4 regions of the Clostridium sediminicola genome follow, and region 2 is predicted to be linked to each of the others. Evidence: riboswitches for the same ligand, from Rfam matches in the RefSeq annotation. Region 2 holds a riboswitch; each other region holds the start of a gene.
The links. A riboswitch is a leader RNA that binds a small molecule or an ion and turns the genes downstream of it on or off. The one in region 2 is predicted to bind cobalamin.
Positions count from the first base shown of each region.

Region 1: another riboswitch for cobalamin. It lies ahead of ACQ3F0_RS25810 (cobyric acid synthase); the one in region 2 lies ahead of ACQ3F0_RS15190 (ABC transporter substrate-binding protein).
Region 3: another riboswitch for cobalamin. It lies ahead of ACQ3F0_RS09180 (ABC transporter substrate-binding protein); the one in region 2 lies ahead of ACQ3F0_RS15190 (ABC transporter substrate-binding protein).
Region 4: another riboswitch for cobalamin. It lies ahead of ACQ3F0_RS12575 (heavy-metal-associated domain-containing protein); the one in region 2 lies ahead of ACQ3F0_RS15190 (ABC transporter substrate-binding protein).

Region 1 is NZ_BAABMF010000037.1:10,103-12,311, forward strand. Features, by position in the region: gene ACQ3F0_RS25800 (DUF2238 domain-containing protein) at 1-61, shown strand, start outside; gene cobS (adenosylcobinamide-GDP ribazoletransferase) at 75-827, shown strand; cobalamin riboswitch at 915-1,088, shown strand; gene ACQ3F0_RS25810 (cobyric acid synthase) at 1,201-2,209, shown strand, end outside.
Region 2 is NZ_BAABMF010000009.1:96,583-98,791, forward strand. Features, by position in the region: gene ACQ3F0_RS15185 (glycerate kinase) at 1-713, shown strand, start outside; cobalamin riboswitch at 848-1,035, shown strand; gene ACQ3F0_RS15190 (ABC transporter substrate-binding protein) at 1,195-2,209, shown strand, end outside.
Region 3 is NZ_BAABMF010000004.1:59,402-61,610, reverse strand. Features, by position in the region: gene ACQ3F0_RS09185 (FecCD family ABC transporter permease) at 1-187, opposite strand, end outside; gene ACQ3F0_RS09180 (ABC transporter substrate-binding protein) at 210-1,184, opposite strand; cobalamin riboswitch at 1,370-1,549, opposite strand; gene ACQ3F0_RS09175 (MATE family efflux transporter) at 1,614-2,209, opposite strand, start outside.
Region 4 is NZ_BAABMF010000006.1:183,866-186,074, reverse strand. Features, by position in the region: gene ACQ3F0_RS12580 (phosphoglycerate dehydrogenase) at 1-222, shown strand, start outside; cobalamin riboswitch at 277-460, shown strand; gene ACQ3F0_RS12575 (heavy-metal-associated domain-containing protein) at 866-1,072, shown strand; gene ACQ3F0_RS12570 (PTS mannitol transporter subunit IIBC) at 1,392-2,209, shown strand, end outside.

The DNA of each region.
Region 1 (2,209 bases), on a different contig from region 2:
TTTTTTGAGTATTAATAAGGAAATATTTGAAGAGGAAGATAAAATAGATAAAAGTGTTTAAGGAGACGATAGTAATGAAACAATTTTTGAATAATTTTCTTTTATTCATTCAATTTTTCACAAGAATACCAATAAATAAAAATTTGCAATGTGAAAAGGAGAACTTTAGGAAAGGTGCTATATTTTTTCCTATAATAGGATTGATAATAGGAGGAATTCAGTTTATTTTTGCAAAATTATTATTTGACTATTTATCATTTAATGTTTTAGCAGTATTGGTAATAATGATTCCTGTTATAGTCACAGGTGCTTTACATTTAGATGGATTAGGAGATTTATGTGATGGATTTTATGCATTCAAAGGTGGTAAAGATAAGATTATTGAAATAATGAAAGATAGTACTATAGGAACTTTTGCTTGTGCAGCAATTATTTTTGATATTTTATTAAGATATACAACTATGGAAAATTTGCTTCAGTATAGAAATTTATGTTTTATTATTGTAGTGCCAGTTATATCACGATTTACAATTGTATTAATTGCTTATTTAGGAAAGAATGCAAAAGAAAATGGAACAGGGAATATTTTTATAGGAAATATAAATCTACCGATTCTTTTAACCTCATTAATAATAACAGTAGTAATTAGTAGTTTATTGTTAAATATTATTGTTGCAATTAGCTTAATTTTGATAAGTGCATTAGTAACATTTGTATTTAATAAATATTGTGAGTACAAAATTGGAGGGTTAACTGGAGACCTTTTAGGTGCAAACAATGAAATAATTGAGATTTTTGTTTTGATAATAGGGGTAGCAGTTTTATAATGCTAAAAATATTACCAAAAGAACTGTATATGTCAAAAAATAATTCCTTGATAAATTAAATTAGTTATAATAAACTATACTTACATGTGAATAAGAAAAAATTTTGGTGCCAATTAGTTGGTGAAAAGGGAATGTGGTGAAATACCACAGCAGCCCCCGCTACTGTAATGATGGACAAATCTTTGTAACCACTGTGAAAACAGGAAGGTAAGATAAGGTAGAAATCAGAGCCAGGAGACCTGCCAAGAGTTTTTTGGAATAACTTTCGGAGGGAAGGTTGATTCTCTGTTTAATTGGAGATTTTTACAAACACACTCTGGAAGTGTGTTGTTTTATTTTTTGGAATTATAATAATAGTTTTGGGAGGAGTAATATGTCAAAAATAATGATTCAAGGAACAGGATCTACAGTTGGGAAAAGCATACTTACTGCGGCGCTTTGCAGAATATTTAAACAAGATGGATATTCGGTAGTTCCATTTAAAGCTCAGAATATGTCTTTAAATTCTTATATAACACTTGACGGAAAAGAGATGGGAAGAGCACAGGTTTTACAAGCGTATGCTGCTGGCCATGAACCACAAGCATATATGAATCCAATTTTGTTAAAACCAACGGGAGATAAGAATTCTCAGGTAATTGTAAATGGAAAAGTATACGGAAACTATACTGCTGTTGAATATCATAACCTTAAACCAATATTTAAAGATATGCTTAAAGAACAATTCGAAGAGCTAGAAAAGGAATTTGACATTGTTGTAATTGAGGGTGCTGGAAGTCCGGCAGAAATTAATTTAAGAGACAATGATATTGTAAATATGGGATTTGCAGAATTAGTAGATGCTCCTGTTTTATTAGTTGGAGACATAGATAAGGGTGGAGTTTTTGCATCTCTTGCGGGGACAATGATATTGCTTAATGAAGATGAAAAAGCTAGAGTTAAAGGAACTATTATCAATAAGTTTAGAGGAGATGTGGAAATACTAAAACCAGGACTTGATATGATATATGATGTAATAAAAGTTCCTTGCGTTGGAGTAGTACCATATTTTAATTTACAATTAGAAGATGAAGATGGTGCAGTAACATTTAATAAAGAACAAAATGCACCAATTGATATAGCAGTTATTAAGCTACCGCATATATCAAATTTCACTGACGTTGATTCGTTAAATATTGAAGAAGATGTAAGTGTTAGATATATTACAAGAGTAGATGAATTTAAGAACCCTGATGTTTTAATCATTCCGGGAAGTAAAAATACCATAGAAGATTTATTAAGTATTAGAAATGCTGGGATTGAAGATAAGATTATTGAATACAGCAAGCGTGGAAAAATTATAGGAATTTGCGGTGGATATCAGATGTTAGGAAACATTATAA
Region 2 (2,209 bases):
GAATTGGAATGGCTGCAGCATTAGGTGTTAAATTTTTAGATATTAATGAAGATGGAATTGATTTAAATGGTGGCGGATTACAGCACTTAGATAAAATAGATAATTCATGTTTAATAGATGGACTAAATGATTGTGAAGTAATTGCTGCTTGTGATGTGAATAATTCTTTATATGGAGTTAATGGTGCTGCTTATGTATTTGCTCCGCAAAAGGGTGCCGATGAAGAAATGGTAAAATTATTAGATCATAATCTTAAAAATTATGCAGGTATTTTAGCTAGAGATTTAGAGATAGATATACAAAATGTACCAGGTGCTGGCGCGGCTGGTGGCTTAGGAGCTGGATTAGTTGCTTTCACCGGTGCAAAATTACAATCAGGAATAGATATTGTTTTGGATACAGTAAAATTTGATGAAGTAGTATCTAATGCTGATTTGGTAATTACCGGAGAAGGAAAGATTGATGGTCAAAGTTTAAGAGGAAAGGTTCCTATTGGTATTTCACAAAAGGCTTCAAGATATAATGTTCCAGTGATAGCTGTAGTTGGAGCAATTGGTGATGAAATTGAAGAAGTTTATAAGAAAGGAATAACAACAGTTTTTACAACTAACTTAAAGCCAGAACCTTTTGAAAAAGCTAAAATTAATTGCAAAGAAAATTTGCTTAAAACAACTGAATCTATAATGAGATTAATTAAAATATTTAAGAAATAATAACAATTTACTGTAGAAATAAAATATATGTTTCTTATAATTTCTAAACAAATTACAAGAAATATATATTTTATTATATCTAATATTCACAAATAGTGTATAATATTGTAGAAACATTAAACATGTTAGGGAAAATTTAATAAAACTGTTTAAGTGCTTTGACTATTGGTCAAAGGTAATAGGGAATCAGGTGAAAATCCTGAGCGGTCCGGCCACTGTAAATGGAGAGCGATTTTTCAATAATGCCACTGGAATTTTCTGGGAAGGTGAGAAAAAGCTAAGATCCATAAGTCAGGAAACCTGCTTATACAGAGTAAGTATTGATCTTCCGATGAAAGATTGAAATACAAAGTGGAGAAAATTTATTTTTTTATGTAAAAAAGTTTTATTATACATAGAAATTTCTTGTTAAGCTTTGACTTTCATACGGAAGTCAAAGCTTTTTCTATATACACAAATAATAATTAGGAGGAAATTTATTATGAAAATTATCAACAAAATCGTTTCAGTATTTTTAATTTTAATGTTAGCAATAGGAATTGTTGGGTGTTCTAGCAATAGTAATAGCAATAACAATGTGGCAGAAGAAAACAAAAAAGAGAATACAGAAGAGATTGTCATTGCAGGCACAAGAAACATAGCACCTGGAGAGAAGGATGCTTATTATTGCAGTTCAGTACTTATGGTTTGGGAACCTCTTTTGACAAAGGCAGAGGATGGTAGCCCAGTTCTAAAGTTAGCTGAATCATATTCTGCTAATGAGGATTATACAGTTTGGACATTTAAATTAAATAAAGGTGTAACTTTTCATGATGGAGAAGTGTTAAATGCGGATGCAGTAATAGCTAATTTTGACAGAATGAAACTTGGCAAAAAGCCATCAAGTTTTTACTCTATGGATATAAACAAAACTTACCCGGGTTTATTAGAAGTTAATAAGACTAACGATTATACCGTTGAGTTAGTTTTTGAAAAAGCATTACCAACGCTTGATTTCGCTATGACTGATTTTGGTAGTGCAATGTTTAGTCCAAAAAACTTTGATGATGAAGGAAACTTTAATGGATTACCTATGGGGACAGGGCCTTTTAAATTAAAAGAGAATGTACTAGATGAGTATACAATAATTGAAAGAAATGACGAGTACTATGGTGAAAAAGCACTTGCAAAAAATATTAAAATAAAAGTAATATCTGATCCAGATACAAGATATTCTGCACTTAAATCAGGTGAAGTAATGGGTGTTATAGACCTGGGTGCAATTCAGCCTGTTATGGCAAAAGAGCTTATAAAAGATGAAAACTTTGCCATATCTTACAAACCAAATACAATTACTCATTATATTCTAGTTAATGGTAATAGATTTCCTTTTAATGATGTGAGAATGAGACAAGCAGTTAGTTTATTGATTGATAGAGATTTAATATTAGATAGTTTCTATGGAGGGCTTGGTTATCCAACTGTTAATGTACTTAATCAATCTACACCTTTTTATA
Region 3 (2,209 bases), on a different contig from region 2:
CTTTTATATCATTAGTATTTATTAACTTTTCTATTAAGGGTATTTTATCTAAAATAATTCTAATAGAATCTAAAAATGATACATTTGCAACTCCTAAAGTAGCAGAAATAACTATTACTATGAATAAAAAAATTAACATTATAAAAAATTTTTCTTTAAAATATTTTTTTTTGTTAGCGTAATCCATTATGTCACCTATTTTCATAAAACTAATCAAATAAATCGGGATGAATTAATTTTGCCATAGCTTCTAGACCATCAGCTAATCTTGGGCCTTGAAGTTGTATCAGATCACTATCAATCTCCATTAATTTTCCTTCTTTAACAGCAGTTAAATCTTTATATCCATTTGCTGCTTGAATTCCTGTCTTTGAATCCCATTTATTTGAGCAAATAAGGATGTCAGGATCATTCTCAACTAGTTTTTCCAAGCTATAAGACCATCCATCTACATCGTAAGCAGCATTATTAGCTCCTGCCATTTCTATAATTCCTCCAATAAATGTTCCCTTGCCAGCAGTATAATCTCCACCTTCTCCATACCCAATAACGTAATAAACAGAAGGTTTTTCAACATCATTAACTGTATTAATTACAAATTCTACTTTTTCCTTCATATCTTTAACTACTTTATCAGCTTGAGAATTTTTATTAAGTATATTTGCTACTTTTAATATGGATTCATAAGCTCCATCAAAGCTTTCTTCTCCATACAAAACAACAACTTTTACTCCTAATAATTCTAATTTTTCTAAGATTTCTTTTTTGAAATGAGTAGATGCAATAACCACATCTGGTTTAAGCTCAACAATTTTTTCCACATTAGGATCTTGCATCCCTCCTATTGATTCAATTTTCGATACTTCCTGTGGATAAGTGCAATAATCAGTTCTTCCTATTAATTTCTCTGATGCTCCTAATGCAAATACTATTTCAGTTATATTGGGAGCAATAGAAATAATTTTTTGAGGTTCTTCTTCTATCTTAACCTCTCTTTTCAAAGAATCTATAATAGTTAGTGGATATAAAGTTTTTATTTCTTCTTTCTTTATCTCTTTATTTTCTTCTACTTTCTTTTCCTTAGTATTTTTATTAATGTCACTTATAGTCTTTCCACATGCAACAAAAGAGAACATAAAAATTGTAATTAATACTAATCCTAACCCTCTTTTAATTTTGCTCATATTTTCTCCTCCTTATCTTTGTAAGTCCGCAGCTTTTATTACAAAAATAAAAACCGCTATCAAAGGATAACAGTTCATAATTCTAATATACGATATATGATATTTAATAAATTTCCAATTAAAACAACTATTGAAATGCATAAATATCATACAAAATCATAACATTAGCTTATCCTCGTAAGTTTGTTATTTATACTTTATAGGCAGGTCTCCTGGCTTAGTATCAACACATTCTAACACCTTCCCGATTTCTCAGTGGCAAATTATTAGAACGCTCCTCATTACAGTGGCGGGACCGCATGGGTTTTTAACCCATTTCCCTCTAATCACCTTTTATGGCAATCACCTATAATATTTGCAATATTCTATTGTTAAATACATATTATCAATCTAAAAAAACTATGTCAAGATAAAAGTTAATCACTGCCATTATAATATTTTTTCAATTAAATTATTACTTTTAATTTTTCTAATATCAATGATCCCAAATGGATACCGTTTTGCACATAAACTTCCCACAATCACCGTAACAACTTCAGCAAATATTACTGCCATCCATATACCTTTGTCTCCAAATATCATTGGCATTAATAGTAACCCTATAAGAAGTGCTATTAGACTCCTCGATAATGACAATACTCCTGATAACACTGGTGAATTAACAGCAGTATAATAAGTGGCTAAAGTTATATTTATCCCTGTCAATAAAAATGAAAATGCAAAATACTTTAATATATATGTTGCTAACTCAATAGTCCCTTGTTCTTTGATAAATATACTGGCCAATCCTTCTCCAAACACCAACGAAACTACACAAACTATAATCCCTGAAACTAAATTTGCATAAATTGACATATTCCTTAAACTCTTAACTCTTATGAGTTTATTTGCACCTAGATTATAACTAACAGCAGATTGGATTGCCTCTGCAAAACCATAAAATACTGATGTTGTAACTGTTGATATTTGCATAGCTACTGCAAATGCTGCTACACCATGAACTCCAATATTTTTTATTATTATAA
Region 4 (2,209 bases), on a different contig from region 2:
AATGGTAAAGTAAGGGCAGCAGCTCTTGATGTATTTGAACAGGAACCACTTTCTTTAGATAATCCATTATGGGAAATGGAAAATGTTATAGTAAGTCCTCATAATTCTTGGATTTCTGAAATGAGAAATGAAAGAAGATTTAATTTAATATATAATAATATGAGAAGTTATATTAGAGGCGAAGAACTTAGTAATATAGTGAATCTAGGAAAAGGATATTAAATATAAAAAACATTTGACAATGTGGATCTAATAATATATACTGAGATAGTAAAATTAAATAGTTAATTTTTGGGTGCTTCAATTTTTTTGAAGATAATAGGGAAAAAGGTTAAAATCCTTTACAGCCCCCGCTACTGTAAGTAGGTATGAAATCTTATAAGACACTGATATAAATCGGGAAGTCAGGAGAGTAAGTTGATCTACAAGTCAGGAGACCTGCCTAAAAAATTTGGCAACTGCTTCGGTGGGAAGTATGAGGTTATATTTGTGCATTTTGGTCAGCTTTTAGATTTTATACTAATATGATGACATTGTATATAATATAAAATGATTACTAAACCTACACAGTTGTTGTAGGTTTTTTATTATGCTAAATATTATATTAAGTTAATGTTTGTAATATTTTTATAGGTTTATTTTAAAATTACAAAAAAAATGCAAAAAATCAAAAAACATAGTAAGAAAATATAAATATATTTAGTTATAATTAAAATATAAAAAATTGTTTCAATTAAATTAATTTCGCAAGACATTTCTTCCAAATAAATAATACCAAAAAATATAGGCCCTAAAAATTTTAGGGGCTATATTTTTTTTGTTTTTTTCCAATAATAAAAATATATATTAATATAAGGAGGTAAACATGGAAAAAATTCATTATGAAGTATCAGGATTGATTAATGCAGATAGAAAGACGAAAGTAAAAAAAACATTAGATAATGTAAAGGGAGTTAAAGAAGTTGAAGTTAATCTTGCCAAGGGAACTGTAGATGTTAGTTTCAATTCACCAGCAACTGAAGAGAAGATTGAGCAAAGTATAGAGAAGCAAGGATGCGTAATTATAAATTGAGAAGAAATCTTTTAACTTCATGAAAGATAAAAGGTAAATAAAAAATTTTACATTGAAAAGGAAGCTTTTTAGAAATGATAAGAGCTTCCTTTTAAATTTTTTGCAAGACAAAGTTTATGTAATCGCTTTAATTCCAATACACTTTAGTTTTGTCACTATTTTATACTGACAATTAGAGCCTTTCTTTTCCTTGTATAGCTAGATTTAACGGAATATAATCAAATTGTAATCAGCTGATACATTTAAAAGAAAATTCTGAAAAATGAAATTATACTAAAATATTATTCATAAAAATCAGGAATTTATAGGGGGAGATTGTATGGCTAACACAGCTACAAATTTGCAAACAAGAACAACACGAGATAATGTACAAGTATTTGGTCGTTTTTTAAGTGGCATGGTGATGCCTAATATTGGGGCATTTATCGCATGGGGATTAATTACAGCTTTATTTATTCCAACAGGTTGGTTACCTAATGAAAGTTTGAGTAGTTTAGTAGGGCCAATGATTAATTACTTATTACCATTACTAATAGGTTATACAGGCGGTAAAATGGTTGGTGGAACTAGAGGTGGTGTTGTTGGGTCAGTTGCAACTATGGGAGTAGTTGTTGGAGTAGACATACCAATGTTTATTGGTGCGATGATAATGGGTCCACTAGGTGGATATGCAATAAAGAAATTTGATGATGTAGTAGAAGGAAAAATACCAACAGGTTTTGAAATGTTAGTTAATAACTTTTCCTCAGGAATTATATCTATGTTATTAGCAATGTTAGCTTTCTTAGGAATTGGACCTATAGTATTAAATCTTACTATAGCTTTAGGCAATGCAGTAGAAGCAATGGTAACTGCAAATTTATTACCAATAGCTTCAGTATTTATAGAACCAGCAAAAATATTATTCTTAAATAATGCGATTAATCATGGTGTTTTATCACCACTTGGAATAGCGCAAGCACAAGAATTAGGTAAATCAGTATTTTTCTTATTAGAAGCAAATCCAGGACCTGGGCTAGGTATTTTATGTGCATATTATGTATTTGGAAAAGGAATGGCTAAGAATTCTGCACCAGGAGCGATTATAATTCATTTTTTAGGAGGAATACACGAAATTTACTTTCCATATGTACTTAT